Regions from separate parts of the Lysinibacillus sp. FSL R7-0073 genome, predicted to be linked through region 1. Evidence: predicted binding sites of a transcription regulator. Region 1 holds the regulator's gene; the other holds the start of a gene.

Region 1 (8,050 bases):
GATATCATAATACTAATTTCATACAGGATAAATAGTGGCACTGATACCATTAAATGAGACGCCAATTCAGGCGGTGCAATGAGAGCCGCACATACAAATAGACCAAAGTATGAATATTTACGAATACGGATTAGTAGATCTGGACTCAATATTCCTATCCGTGAAAAGAACAATACTACAATTGGTAATTGGAATAGAAAACCGAATGGTATTGTAAGTTTAAATAAAAATGTAAAATACTCATGTATTCCAATTGTTTGCTTAATATCTAAATCATTTGATAAATTCATCATGAATTTGATGACATACGGGAATAATAAAAAGTATGAAAAAGATAACCCTGCGATAAACAATAAAAATGAATACGGTATATAGCTTAAGGTTGCTCTTCGCTCTACTTCCCTTAATCCTGGACTAATAAACGACCATAATTGATACATTAATACTGGCGATGAAAGAATAAATGCAATTAAAAAAACAACTTGAATATAAATTGCTAGTGGTGTTACTACGTCAAATGCATGGAGCTCAATATTATATTTTGCTCCTGTGGTTTGAAGGTATTTAACAAGTGGCTTTGCGACAAAAAAGGCGCCGGCCATAGCGAGAACAAAGAAAACGGCAACAATGAACAGCCGTTTTCTTAATTCTTCTATATGCTCAATGACAGTTAGATCTTTTGGATTCATTCCTCAACATCCTAACTTACTTATCTAGTTCTTTCTTTTTCTTGTCATCATCATCTTCGTCGGCTAAACCTTTAGTAGCATTTTTGAATTCACGTAGTGTTGAACCAAATGCTTTACCAAGCTCTGGTAACTTTTTAGGACCAAAAATTAGTAACGCGACAACTCCGATAATAATGAGGCTCATAGGACCAATACCGCCCATTACAGCCACCTCCTCTTATATCCATCATTTTAACGCATATTTCGCCATTTTGCTAACTAATTATATGTGAAAGTTTTTCGTCACTCTTACTGATTTTACTTTGTTTTAATGAAAATTACTATTTGACAGAAACAGTGAACTCCACTATAAAATATGTAAAATTTTCACACTTCCTGATTCCGAATTAAATAAATAAGCGCTTGCAATTCTACCGATAAATCAATGGTTAATAGCTGCATGCTATCTGGGACCGTTAAGCGCTCGGGCGTAAAGTTTAAAATCCCCTTTGCATTCATAGCCGCTAAACGATCTGCCATTTTTTGCGCAGAGCGTGGTGATACTGTCAATATAGCTAGCTCTGCCCCGTATTCTGCATACTTTTCTTCCAGCAAATCAGGATGAAAAACAGGAATGTTACTAATCATTTTGCCATCCTTCGGAGCTTTCGAATCAAATGCTACAACAATATGAGTGTTGTGGTTTTTTTGAAAATTATATTTTAATAATGCACTGCCTAAATTCCCCACGCCAATTAACGCTACTTTTGTTGTTTCATGTTGATCAAGCGTCTGGCTAAAAAATTGTAATAGATGCTGTACATCGTAGCCATAGCCTTTCTTTCCAAGAGCACCAAAATAAGAAAAGTCACGGCGAATGGTTGCAGAATCTATTTTCATCGCTTCACTCAGTTCCTTCGACGAAATACGTTCCATACCTTCTTGTGCAAAGTTTTGAATAAATCGATAGTAAAGAGGAAGTCTTTTTGTAGTGGCTTGTGGAATTTTTAATTCTTGTTTCAAACTTTCTCCTCCTTATGATGAAACTCAATCAATTTTACTGTACTAATTTTAATACATTTATCCTTAACTATATACAACATTTTGCAATCCACTAGCGTATTTCTCTTTAGTTAATGGCGCTTTGTACGCAGCTAACTAAAAAGAAATCGTTTCAATCTTACATGACTGCTTGGAATAAGTAAAGCACCGACATTGCATGCAAATCGTTCATCCATTACACTAAGGTAGAATTGAGGTGTCAAGAATGATTGTTTTACAGGTCAATCAACTAACTAAATCCTTTCTTGCAGATGAAATTTTAAGTGGTGTGAAATTAGAAGTTCAACACCGTGATCGCGTTGCCTTAGTAGGGCGTAACGGTGCAGGTAAATCTACTTTATTAAAAATAATCGCTGGTCAAATGTCCTATGACTCAGGGGATATCATTATTCCAAAGGGCATCCAGGTTGGCTATTTAGAGCAACATGCCGGATTAAATTCTACGTTAACTATTTGGGATGAAATGATGACCATTTTCGAACCCCTTTTAGCTCAAGAACAAACGCTCCGCTCGCTCGAACAGCAAATGGCAGATCCTACCGTTTATGAAAATCCTACTCTGTATGCGAAAGTTATGTCGGAATACGATCAACTACAGCATACTTTTAAGGATGCTGGCGGCTATCAATATGAATCGGACATACGCTCAGTGCTTCATGGAATGCAATTCTATCCGGAAGACTATGGTAAACCTATTAGCTCACTATCTGGTGGACAACGAACACGTTTAGCACTAGCTAAGCTTTTACTGAGTAAACCAGACCTATTAATTCTCGATGAGCCTACGAACCATTTAGATATTGAAACATTATCTTGGTTAGAATCTTATTTAAAGAGCTATGAGGGCGCTATTTTAATTGTTTCCCATGACCGCTACTTCTTAGACCAAGTTGTTTCCATTGTCTATGAAGTTTCACGCCATCGTGTCACAAAATATACAGGTAACTACAGTGCTTATTTAGATGAGAAAGCTAAAAACTATGAACGTGATGTCAAACTTTTTGAGCGTCAACAAGACGAAAAGACCAAGCTAGAGGATTTTATCCAAAAGAATATTGCACGTGCCTCTACAACAAAAATGGCACAAAGTCGACGGAAGATGCTTGAACGAACAGAGTGGATGGAATCGCCGGATGGTGATGAGAAATCCGCTAGTTTTGGTTTTACGATTGAACGTCAAAGTGGAAATGATGTCTTATCCGTTGATGATTTAACAATAGGCTATAACGATCAGCGCATATCAAGTGGTATTAAGCTACGTACTTTTCGCGAGGATCGAATCGCTCTTGTTGGACCAAACGGGGTTGGTAAATCGACATTATTAAAAACAATTGTAAAAGATTTAACACCTTTAGCAGGTGATATCCGTTATGGTACGAATGTACAAATTGGCTATTATGATCAAGAGCAAGCTAAACTTTCGAGCAATAAAAGTGTCTTAAAAGAGCTATGGGATGAATGGCCGCTTATGAATGAAAAAGATATTCGCACCGTTTTGGGACGTTTCCTATTTAGTGGAGAAGATGTGGATAAAACCGTCTCTTCTTTATCAGGCGGCGAGAAAGCACGACTGGCACTTTCCAAATTAATGATGCAAAAGGCCAATTTTTTAATTCTCGATGAGCCTACAAACCATCTAGATTTAGATAGTAAAGAGGTGCTGGAAAATGCTTTGATCGATTATCCGGGAACGCTTCTATTCGTCTCCCATGACCGATACTTCATTAATCGTATCGCTACAAAAGTAGTGGAGTTGTCTGGAACTGGGTCGTTTGAATATTTAGGGGACTATGATTATTATGTAGAAAAAAAACAGGAGCTGTTGGAGCTAGCACAAATGAAAAGTTCCTCCCAACCGCAACTACAGCAGGACCTACCTGATAAGATCTCTACCTCCAAAATTGATAAAGAGGCAAAAAAACGCGAACGGCAAATAAGACGTACTATCGAAGAATTAGAAGGCAGGATGCAAGAAACGACTGCCTCCATTGATAGATTAGAGGAAGCTCTCTGTGACCCTGCAATTTTTACAGATCATGAAAAAATTGCCCTACTGCAAGACGAATTGGCTACCGAAAAGGAACAGCATGAGCTTTTAGAATTAGAATGGCTAGAGTTAAATGATGAATTAGAAAATATAAATATGTAATTTTATATAAGCCGTGTGCATTGTCACATGGCTTTTTCTTTACTCCCCTTCATTTTTCATATATATTGGTCAAGTGCTATTTTTCGACAAAAAATGCCCACAGTTTTATTCACACCATAAATATAGTAATACCAACATATCAACAGAGTTTTCCACACTGTCCACAATTAAAAATTATTTTATCCACATCATCCCGTGTAAAACGTGCTACTATATATTGAATAATCACAAGTTATGCACAAGTTATCAACATATTGTGCATAAGTACGCGTGTTCGGTATTTAGTTCGCTCTATTACCTGTGGATAATTTTCTGAAAAATTTGTCAATTAAAGTATTTCACTTTATAATTCTCTTCGCTACTTTTATTTTTTATCAACAAATTTTCGACAATAAAAAAGAGATATCTTTAATAAGATACCTCCTTCGTTTACCACTACACCCAGGATTTTAACTCCATGCCTGGACGACCGTTCATCATTAATTTTCCTCGGACACCCGCTTCATACATTGGCATCGCTACTGCTCCAATCATTGCTGCATTATCTGTACACAATTTGAGTGGTGGTACAAAAAACGGAATCCCTTCCTCAGTGAACACTGCCTCTAATGAAGCACGTAAGCCTTTATTGGCTGCTACACCACCAGCTGCAATGACCTGCTTCACCTGATATTCGCGAGCGGCACGCAATGTTTTAGTTGTTAGTACTTCGACAACACTTTCCTGAAAGCCCTTTGCTACGGCTGCTGGTGAAATAGCTTCGCCACGTTGATCCATATTATGTTTATAATTGATGACCGCTGATTTTAGGCCACTAAAGCTAAAATCATAGGATCCTTCCTCTAACCAAACTCTTGGAAAAGGAACAGCCTCTTCCCCCTCATGAGCAAGCTGATCAATGCGTGGGCCACCTGGATAAGGTAAATTTAAAACTCGTGCCACTTTATCATATGCCTCACCGGCTGCATCATCTCTTGTTTCACCGATAACCTCAAAGGAGCCATGTTCCTTCATATAAACAAGCTCCGTATGCCCACCTGATACAACAAGTGCCAACAACGGAAACTCCATTGGCTGGACTAGAGCATTGGCATAAATATGACCTGCAATATGATGAACACCGATAATCGGTAAATTGTTGGCAAATGCAAACGCCTTAGCCGCGTTTATGCCAATTAGCAGCGCACCGACTAAACCTGGCCCCTCCGTAACTGCAACAGCATCCAAATCGGCTGGCTTTATATTCGCTTGTGCTAATGCTTCCTCAATAACCACTGTAATTTGTTCAACATGATGACGTGAAGCGATTTCAGGAACTACTCCACCAAATCGCTTGTGGCTTTCTATTTGTGAAGCAACAACATTCGAAACAATTTCATGACCATTTCGAATAATTGCTGCAGCTGTTTCATCACAGCTCGATTCTATTGCTAATATCAATCCATTATTCATTATAAATTCACCCACATGACAAGGGCATCCTCCCCGTTATCAGTATAATAGCCTTTCCTTATACCACCATCTTGGAAATGAAGCTTGCGATAGAGATTTTGTGCAACCGCATTTGTTACACGTACCTCAAGCGTCATGACCTCCATTCCATTAATACGCGCTATATGCATCGCCTCACGCATTAATCCTTCACCTATCCCTCTGCCACGCGCCTGCTCAATCACAGCTACATTTGTTATTTGAGCTGCATCTATGACCATCCACATGCCACAAAAACCAATAATACTACCATCTTCATCTATAGCCAGCACATAATGCGCATACTGATTTTCATGCACTTCGTAGTAAAAGGAATCTAACGTCCATGGTACTGGAAATGAAGCCAATTCAATTTCATAAACTGCTGGCACATCGTCAGAAACCATTTTTCGATAAGTTACATTCCTACTCATATTCCTTCTCCTTCTGTTCTTTCAGCCAGTTCGCCTCAGCCTCGGCTATCCGTTTATATTGTGGAACGAAGTGATGGGTAGCTTCGACACTCGGTAACTCCATTTTCGTCGCTATATGAATGACTTCCGTTGCGCGTGGCAAATCAATACTAAATGGTGTACGTACTGCATGATCACCAAGCATTTGCACAATAGTCTCCCAAAATATATCAACATCTGTTCCTACAAATAGAATAGGTTGCTCTAATGCCTTTAAACGCACTAATAAATCATCAATATGTGCATGATGATCCTCCATAAGTGCCTCTAATGTCACTCCTTGATAAACTGCCGTATAGACATTGCCTCTTCTAGCATCAAAAATTGGACAAATCAACCCGTTATAAAGGGCAGCGTTGGCAGCCAATGTTTTTAAACTAGATACGCCCACTAAAGGTTTCTGCAATGTCCATGCTAATGTTTTTGCTAATGTCACACCTATACGGACACCAGTATAAGAACCTGGTCCTTCGGATACTGCAATCGCATCCAAGTCATTTGGTTTTACATCTATTCGTGCCAGGATTTCTTCAATCGCTGGCATCGCACCTGCAGAATGCGTTAATTTTATATTTTGTACCATCTCGGCGACTACTTTGCCGTCCTTTACAACTGCAATGGAAAGTGGTGTATTTGCTGTTTCTATTCCTAACCAAATCATTTCATTAGCTCCTCACATAGTGCCTCATAGCGTTCTCCACGAGGTATTAACACAAAGCGTCGTTCATTTTCTCCGATTCGGTAAATCTCTATCGCTAGGCGATCCTGTGGCAAATCCTGTTCAATTAATTGCGCCCATTCAACCACTGATACCGCATCTCCATAAAACAGCTCGTCCCAACCAAGGTCTTCATCACTTTCTGCTAACCTATATACATCTAAATGATTAAACGGTAATCTTCCTTCATACTGCTTAATAATCGTAAATGTTGGACTGTTGACTGTTCGTTTGACCCCAAGCCCCTTTGCCAAGGCTTTCGTAAATGTCGTCTTGCCCGCGCCTAGATCACCTTCTAATGTAATCGTATCTTGAGCTTCTAGCTTTTTCGCAAGTTTGCTGGCAAAACGTTCTGTATCATCAACTGAATTCATGATTATTTCATACATATTCTTTTTTCCTCTCATCACTACATTACCTCTAGTTTACCTAAACTAGTGGAAATGTTCAAAGCATCCAATACCATTATAATTTCTTTGATTGTGCTCGTTAAAAAGCTCTTTTAATAACAGCAGTTAGGTGACACGATATAAACAAAAACACGATTTCTTATGAAGACGTGTCAGACTGTACAATGAAATAAAGTAAAGCCGCTGATTTCCACTACGGGCGGACGCTTTCCAGTGAAGGTGATAAGAAGGACAAAAACCATCGAGAATGAATTTCCCGATGGCTTTTGTCTACATGTTGAGATACCTTCTTTTACAAAAACATTTCATAATTATCGATTGGAATGGCCTTTTACAGCTATAATCTCTTTAGCAATTAATTTGTCATCCTTAAATTTCACTATATAAGCCTGAGTCAACAAAGTTTCATCATTCCAACGGTATTCATTATTTTTCACCTTTTTACCTGCGCCGCCTGCTGTCTCTACTACCTCAATATATGACATATCATTTTTTAATTTCTCAAATTCTACTTCGTTCATATTTTTTTGCCAGTGATACGTATTTGCTTCTTCAATCTCTATAATAGGATCTCCACAGCCTACCATCATGATCATGGAACCAATAAGCAAAGGTAAATAAAAATGTTTTAAGAAATGGTCTTTGCTCATGTAAACACCTCCGTAGCCAATCCAATTACTTCTAATTTTTACCCGTAGATTTAATTTTAGAAACATATCTCATTTTACCTTATAAGATCGCCATCATTTATCGGCAATTTTTACTATCTTTAGATAATGTTAAATATATACAATTCATTAGCTTCATTTCAATAATACAATTGAATTCATTGGGATTTGGCATTTTTCTAGTGACAGTAGCGGGGCCATTTAGGGCAATGGATGTTATTTTGTTAAAATCAATAGGAGGTAGGTCATAAAGCCTTCACCAAATGTAAAGCTTTTCACCTCTATGTTTCTACCCTGTGAACTGGGTCTTCATAAAGTGACATTTTCACAATTGAAATAAATTTTATGGTTGACGGATAAGCAGCAAGAAAAATATTATTAAATGCAAAAAAGCTCTTATGACTGTAACAGTACATAAGAGCGAACATATCA
Region 2 (8,050 bases), 120 kb from region 1:
TTTTTTACGCATTGCAATGAGGAACACTGTAATCATAAATAATATGGCTGATATTGCAAACATCCACCATAAATTCACCATGTGACTATAACTTTCAGGGTTAATGGACTTCATCTCATACATAATGCCTAATGCGCTGATCATTAAAGGAGCTGCCCACAAAAGTGCATATTTTCTCATTAGCTTCGTTGCTTCTTTGTCATTCGCTTTATGAGCATACCAAGTTAAGAATACTGCGGAAATGTAAAGTACAGCGGCAATACTCAGTACGACAATGCTCCAAGCAAATGGACTCGTATATAAAGTCCAATAGTTTAAAACAGGCTGCCCGTTAACGAGATCCACATACCCTCCACCAGCAATGGCAAAGACAACAGACAACGATGCAGGAATTAATAAACCTGCTACACCATAGGTCAGCGTGTAACCAATATGTCCTCTCGTACCATACGATTCAAAGGCATAATAGGAACCTCGAATGGCTAATAGTACAAGGGAAATACTGACGGGTATAAGTAAAATGGTTCCGTAGTAAAAAGCAGTTTGCGGGAAAAATCCTACGATCCCTACAAAGAAGAATACCAAAAAGACATTGGTTACTTCCCAAACAGGCGATAAATATCGTTTAATAATATTCGTTAAAATATGATTCTTCCCAATCAATAGGCTATAGGCGTTAAAGAAACCGGCACCGAAATCAATCGATGCGACAATGACATAGCCAAATAGGAAAATCCACAATACTGAAATACCTAGAATCTCTAATGTCATAGAATGTCACCGCCTTTTTCAGAGTGGCGATCTTCAATCTCACGCTCAATAGGATTCTTTTTAAACATTCGCACCAAGACGACAACACTTCCTACCGCTAATACTGCATATACACCTGCAAACAACAACAGCATTAAATCCACATGATCACTCGTTGTGGCCCCTTCTGGAGTTCGCATCAAGCCATAAAGAATCCATGGTTGACGTCCAACCTCAGCAAGCCACCAGCCCGCTTCAATAGCAATGATAGAAAGTGGCCCCCCCGCCACAATGATCCATCGATACCAGCGTGAATGAATAAACTGCCAGCCCCGTGCTTTCCCTACAACATACAGTAATGAAACTAGCACCATAAACATACCTATGGACACCATAATATCAAAGAGATAATGAATATAGAGTGGTGGTAGATCCTCTTCCTCGAATTGATCTAATCCAATTACCTCTGCATTAGGATTAAAATGTGCAAGAATGCTTAAAGCATACGGAATTTTGATGGCATATTTCACTTCTTCTCCATCTAGCACGCCAAATAAAACAAGAGAAGCCTTTCCTTCCGTTTCAAAATGCCATTCCGCTGCAGCTAATTTTTCTGGTTGATATTCCGCTAAGTATTTTCCTGAGAAATCTCCAATCACAGCTGCTGCAATGGAGAAAATTAAACCAATTTTCATCAGTAACAGTAATGCTTTTTTATGGTATACATGTTTCGATCCTTTAAGCATTCGGTATCCTGCTATAGCAGCTAAAACAAATGCAGATGTCATATACGCTGTTACAAGTACATGCGCCACCTTTGTTGGCATAGCAGGGTTAAACATCGCTAAGAAGGGTTGAATATTAACAAGGTTCCCGTCGACAATATCGAAGCCTCTCGGGGCATTCATAAAGGCATTCACGATTGTAATAAATACAGCCGACATCGATGCACCTACTGCAACTGGAATTAACAATAGCATATGCTTTTTCTGACTATCGAAGCGGTCCCAAGTATATAAATAAATGCCCAAAAATATAGCTTCAAAGAAAAATGCAAACGTTTCCAAAAAAAGTGGTAATGCAATGGTTTGACCAGCTAGTTGCATAAAGTTGGGCCATAATAATGATAGTTGCAAGCCAATTGCCGTTCCAGTCACAACACCCACTGCAACCGTAATGACGAAGCCACGTGCCCAACGTCTTGCCATTAAAATATAATGCTCATCATTCTTTTTATACCCAGTCCATTGAGCAATCATGATCATTAACGGGACACCGACTCCTATCGTTGCATAAATGATGTGGAACGATAAAGTTAACTCAGTTAATGCACGACTCCAATAGACTGCTGATTCGTTTATCATCTCATTGCCCCCTAGCTCCCAAATATTCTTCCAAGAATGGAAAGTAGCATAATGATTGCAACACCAAAGCTTAGCCAAATAAGCTTCTTCTCCTGTGACTTATACAAAAGCAACACTTCCTTTCCCTTATCCATACCCCATTTTCCACTATTACAACGAAAAAAACCTTTATAATGGACCGAAATTTCAGCCTATTAATAAGGTTTCAAATTTTGTTCAAGTAATATACGCACATTTGCCAAACATTTTTCTTAATTCGTTCACAATCCCTAATTCTAAAGGTTGGACTTACTACATATTGAATTGTTCGCTGCTGGTTATTTGATTTAGTCTATTATCTTTTTAATCGTTTGATCCGAAAGTTTAGGTAGAGTTTTCTAACCGTACTCTGATTCATTTATACAAAAAAGCTCATCCTCGCTAAAACGAAGATGAGCTTTTCCTGTATTATATACGGTCCTCTTCGCGAATATCTGCAAGAGGGACAAAAATTTCTATATGACGCTTTAAATTTTCAAAGGTAGCTGGAGCGTCTCCACCATATTCACCATCTAGATTAAGATGTACTTCGTTTTCAGTAGTGACTTTGACAACACTTGCTTTTTTGTAGATGACACGGTCATCATTTAAATGTTCGCCTCTTAATGCCATAGCCGCTAGTTGAATAAACTCAGGTAGGCTAACTTTCTTTAACACTAATAATGTAAAGTAACCATCATTAATACTTGCATCTGGTGCAAGTTTTTCAAAACCTCCTACAGAGTTGGTTAAACCACATAAGAACATCATGGCATCACCGTCAAACACTTCCCCATCATATTCTATACGCATATGGGAGGCTTTGATGGATGGAATCATTTCTACTGCTTTTAAATAGTAGGCTAACTGCCCAAGCATTGTTTTCATTTTACTTGGTACTTCATATGTTAGTTCCGTAATCCGTCCGCCAGCAGCAATATTGATGAAGTAGCGTTCGCCATTTAATAGACCGACATCCACTGGCAATGTATCGCCTTGTATAATAATGTCTACCGCCTCATCAATATTTCGCGGGATATGCACGGCACGGGCAAAATCATTTGTAGTGCCCATTGGAATTAGACCAACTTTTGGACGGTTTTCAAATGGACTTACACCTGAAACAACTTCATTTAAAGTGCCATCTCCACCAACTGCGATGATTATATCAAAGCCACGGTCTACTGCATCTTTTGCTGCAAGTGTTGCATCGCCTTCACCGGTTGTTGCGTGACAGGATGTTTCATAGCCTGCTACTTCTAATTTTTCCAACACCTCTGGTAGATGTTTCTTAAACGCTTCGCGTCCAGATGTAGGATTATAAATGATTCTTGCTCGTTTCATAACATACCTTCCTGCTTCATAAGATTCTATTTCATTCAACGATTTACTCGCTAAAATGTTGCATTACGTTTGTTACTTTTGTAACGCGTTTGTCACTTGTTTTTTAAAGTCTTCATAGACATACGTCCAATATGTTTGGTTCGTTATATTTTCCTCACGAATCTCCGCATAAAGGGCCTTTTGAGCCTCTTCAAATGTCGGATCTTCTTTATCTGGTAAGCTTGCACGCTTCGTTACAACCAGCTCTTGTAATTCAGGTGCACGTGGACCCCATTTTCCAATAACCTCACCAGTGCTATCTAATAGCAAGTAAATAGGAATAGCACGACCACCATTTGTTAAATAACGATCAATTAGATCTGTATCTGCATCACGGAACACTGTACGCATGTCCAATCCAGCTGCTTCAGCAACACGACGAACAATTGGATTGTTTAACATAGCATCTCCGCACCAATCTTCCGTAATCGTTAAAATTTTAGGTTGCTTGTCTTTTAATAATTCAATAAAACCATCGTTTGTTGGCACTGCAAAGTCGTCATAAATGCGGAAGCTCTCTTCTTTAAGAGTCGTCATATTGTCCATATATTGTTGAATCGAAATAGCTTCATTAAAATATTGTTGTTCTGTTTTCATCGGTTCTCGTCCCCCTTATAATTATCTATTCTATATTTTGCTATGAATGCTCCTTTTAAACAACTATTAAGTGTTACAAATTCCAATTTTGTTACATTTATGAAAAATAATAGCCAAGAAAGCAATTAAGCTCTCTCGGCTACTATGTTACAACGTTTAATTATCGTTTGGCAATTTCTTGTTGCAATAATTTATTGACCATTGGTGGGTTCGCTTGACCTTTAGTAGCTTTCATAATTTGACCAACTAAGAAGCCAATAGCACGATCCTTACCATTTTTGAAATCTTCGATAGACTGTGCGTTGTTATCTAAAACTTCTGTAACAATTGCTAGTAAAGCACCTTCATCAGAAATTTGAACTAAGCCTTTTGCTTTTACAATTTCCTGTGCAGAACCGCCATTTTCAACTAATTCAGCAAACACTTTTTTACCGATCTTAGAAGAAATAGTACCATCCGTGATTAATTTCACCATTTCAGCAAGGTTTTCAGGTGTTAATGCAGTATCCTTTAAGTCTTTTTGTTCTGCGTTTAAATAAGCAGAAACATCACCCATCAACCAGTTAGCAGAAAGTTTTGCATCTGCACCGTTGACGATCATGGACTCGAAGAAGTCTGAAATTTCTTTAGAAAGAACAAGAACTCCTGCATCATATGGTGTTAATCCTAGCTCTTCAACATAACGTTTTTTACGAGCATCTGGAAGCTCAGGAATTTCTGATTTTACTCGCTCTAGCCATGCGTTATCAATAGAAAGACGAACTAAGTCTGGCTCTGGGAAGTAACGGTAATCATCTGTTCCTTCCTTCACACGCATTAAAATTGTTTTACCCGTTTTTTCATCGAAACGACGAGTTTCTTGGTCAATAACGCCACCTGATAATAATACATCTGCTTGACGTAATTCCTCATGCTCTAAACCACGACGAACATAGTTGAAGGAGTTCAGATTTTTAAGCTCTGTTTTTGTACCAAACTCTTCTTGACCATAAGGACGAATAGAAATGTTGGCATCACAACGAAGTGAACCTTCCTCCATTTTACAGTCAGACACATCTGTATATTGGATAATTGATTTTAATTTTTCTAAGTAAGCATAAGCTTCATTTGGCGTACGAATATCTGGCTCAGATACGATTTCAACAAGCGGCGTACCTTGACGGTTAAAGTCCACTAGTGAGTGATCTCCAGCATGTGAAAGTTTACCCGCATCTTCTTCCATATGAAGGCGAGTAATACCGATACGTTTTGTATAACCATCTACTTCAATATCAATCCAGCCGTTTTTCCCGATTGGTTTATCAAATTGTGAAATTTGATAGGCTTTCGGATTATCAGGGTAGAAATAGTTTTTACGGTCAAATTTTGTTTCTTGTTCGATTTCCATATTTAATGCAAGAGCTGCACGCATAGCGAAATCTACCACATTTTTATTAAGAACTGGTAGGACACCAGGATAACCTAAATCGATTACTGTTGTGTTTGTATTTGGTTCAGCACCAAAGTGAGCAGGTGCTGGTGAGAAGATTTTTGAGTTGGTTTTTAACTCAACGTGTACTTCTAAACCAATGACTGTTTCAAAGTTCATGTTATTTTCCCTCCCACATTTGAGGAACTTGTTTATGGAACTCAGTTGCTTGTTCAAAAGCATGAGCTACACGGTAAATAGTTGCTTCATCGAAGTATTTACCAATTATTTGTAAACCTAGTGGTAGTCCGTTGTCCAAACCACATGGAATAGAAATAGCAGGTACGCCCGCTAAGTTCATCGGAATTGTTAAAATATCGTTTGCATACATTGTCATCGGATCATTCACATTTTCACCAATTTTGAAAGCTGGTGTTGGTGATGTAGGTCCAATGATGACATCGAAGTCTTCAAATACTTTGTCATAGTCTGCTTTGATCAGTGTACGTGCTTGTTGTGCTTTTTTGTAATACGCATCATACGTACCTGCGCTTAATGAATAAGTTCCAAGCATGATACGGCGTTTTACTTCATCACCAAAGCCTTGTGCACGTGTTTCTTTATAAAGGTCCATTAAATTAGTCACGTTGTCTGCACGGAAACCATAACGGATACCATCGAAACGAGATAAGTTAGAAGACGCTTCAGATGAAGAAAGGATGTAGTACGCAGCAAGTGCATATTTCGAATGAGGAAGTGACACTTCTTCTACAGTCGCACCTAAGCCTTTTAATACCTCTAATGCCTCCAGCACTGATTGACGTGCTGCTTCGCCAACACCTTCACCAAGGAATTCCTTTGGTACAGCGATACGTAAGCCTTTAATATCACCAGTAAGAGCTGCAGCATAGTTTGGCACCTCTACGTCAGCAGAAGTAGAATCATTTGGATCTAAGCCTGCAATAGCCTCAAGTAATAACGCATTATCTTCAACATTGCGTGTAATTGGTCCAATTTGATCTAAAGAAGAGGCGAATGCCACTAGACCAAAACGAGACACACGACCATATGTAGGTTTCATTCCTACAACACCACAGTAAGCTGCTGGTTGACGGATTGAACCACCTGTATCTGAACCAAGAGAGAATGGAACTTCTCCTGCTGCTACTGAAGCTGCAGATGCACCTGAAGATCCTCCTGGCACGTGATTTAAATTCCATGGATTTTTTGTAGTTTTATAGTATGAGTTTTCATTAGAAGAACCCATTGCAAACTCGTCCATGTTTAGTTTACCAACTGTAATCATACCGGCTTCACGTAGCTTGTTGACAACAGTTGCATCATAAATTGGCATAAAGCCTTCCAAAATTTTTGAGGCACAAGTTGTTTCTAAGCCTTCTGTTACAATATTGTCTTTCACACCAATCGGAAGACCAAATAGCGGTCCACGCTCTTCAAATGGTACTTTATCCATTTCAGCAGCTTGTGCAGTTGCTTTTTCTTCGTTTGAAGCAAGGAATGCTTGTACATCGCCATCAAGCTTTGCAATGCGCTCGTATGCTTCTTTCGTTAAGTCAGCGATTGATAAGTTACCTGCTTTAATTTCCGCTTGTAACTCCTTAGCTGAACGTTCAAATAACGTCATGAGGAATCCTCCTATGTTTTAGTATTACATGATAGCTGGTACTTTTACTTGACCATCTTCTTGTTCTTTTACATTTAACATCATTACTTCACGGTCTAGACCTTTTACCGCAACATCTTCACGCATTACATTGACTAATGGTAAAACATGCGTTGTAGGTTCAACATTCGCTGTATCTAGTTCGTTTAATTGCTCTGCAAAGTCTGTAATTTTACCAAGCTGTTCAGCAAACTTCTCAGCTTCCTCTTCAGTAATTGCAAGACGTGCTAAATTTGCCACGTGCTTTACTTCTTCTTTTGTTAATTTAGCCATTTTTTACACCTCCGAATACTTGCTCCATTTATTGTTTTTATTGATAACAATAGGGTTGGATAAAGTTTTAACCATGCCAATAATCATAACATTTTTCCTATTAAAAATCACAACTTTCACCAAAAATATAGAAACTTTCACTACTATAACGAAGTGTTGTTAATCTATACCAGTTGTTTTCCTTTAAGTATCTCTATCTACATAAAAAAATAGTCAGCACAAAGGCTGACTATATTATTCATAGACATGTACATAAGGATCCGTATCATTGGCCTTTTTATTGATTAATGCCTCCGGACCATTGACAGAAGTAATACTCACCTCAACATGAATATTATTAAATCGATTGATTAAAATACCTGTCAAATATTGTGTAAATCCAATGATTTCTGCTTTACCGAAAAATTGAATAGGAATTTCGATCGTCAGTTTTTGGATTTCTTTATTGCGATAGAAACCTGTACCAATAACACTTGTATAATTTGAGAAATATTTATCAACATCTTGCTTAAAGATTTTGAAGTTTTTACTCACGTCTCGATAAACATCCTGCGAATCATCTGTTGGGAATAA

What was found. Region 1 encodes Rex, which represses fermentation and respiration genes when NADH is low (regulators of the CRP and FNR family bind a similar motif). Its sites were predicted from a motif close to TTGTGAAATATTTCACAA; they were not measured.
Region 2: the regulator Rex is predicted to act here: its motif matches at 2,363-2,380, upstream of MKY88_RS20845 (cytochrome ubiquinol oxidase subunit I).

What each region holds. Positions count from the first base shown of each region.
Region 1 is NZ_JBBPAS010000001.1:4,251,341-4,259,390, forward strand. Features, by position in the region: gene tatC (twin-arginine translocase subunit TatC) at 1-689, opposite strand, end outside; gene MKY88_RS21335 (twin-arginine translocase TatA/TatE family subunit) at 706-891, opposite strand; gene MKY88_RS21340 (redox-sensing transcriptional repressor Rex) at 1,056-1,691, opposite strand; gene MKY88_RS21345 (ABC-F family ATP-binding cassette domain-containing protein) at 1,936-3,879, shown strand; gene tsaD (tRNA (adenosine(37)-N6)-threonylcarbamoyltransferase complex transferase subunit TsaD) at 4,315-5,331, opposite strand; gene rimI (ribosomal protein S18-alanine N-acetyltransferase) at 5,331-5,783, opposite strand; gene tsaB (tRNA (adenosine(37)-N6)-threonylcarbamoyltransferase complex dimerization subunit type 1 TsaB) at 5,776-6,483, opposite strand; gene tsaE (tRNA (adenosine(37)-N6)-threonylcarbamoyltransferase complex ATPase subunit type 1 TsaE) at 6,480-6,929, opposite strand; gene MKY88_RS21370 (hypothetical protein) at 7,262-7,600, opposite strand.
Region 2 is NZ_JBBPAS010000001.1:4,134,835-4,142,884, forward strand. Features, by position in the region: gene MKY88_RS20840 (cytochrome d ubiquinol oxidase subunit II) at 1-771, opposite strand, end outside; gene MKY88_RS20845 (cytochrome ubiquinol oxidase subunit I) at 768-2,114, opposite strand; gene MKY88_RS20850 (diacylglycerol kinase) at 2,562-3,476, opposite strand; gene MKY88_RS20855 (thioredoxin family protein) at 3,549-4,112, opposite strand; gene gatB (Asp-tRNA(Asn)/Glu-tRNA(Gln) amidotransferase subunit GatB) at 4,273-5,700, opposite strand; gene gatA (Asp-tRNA(Asn)/Glu-tRNA(Gln) amidotransferase subunit GatA) at 5,702-7,165, opposite strand; gene gatC (Asp-tRNA(Asn)/Glu-tRNA(Gln) amidotransferase subunit GatC) at 7,190-7,477, opposite strand; gene MKY88_RS20875 (CamS family sex pheromone protein) at 7,712-8,050, opposite strand, start outside.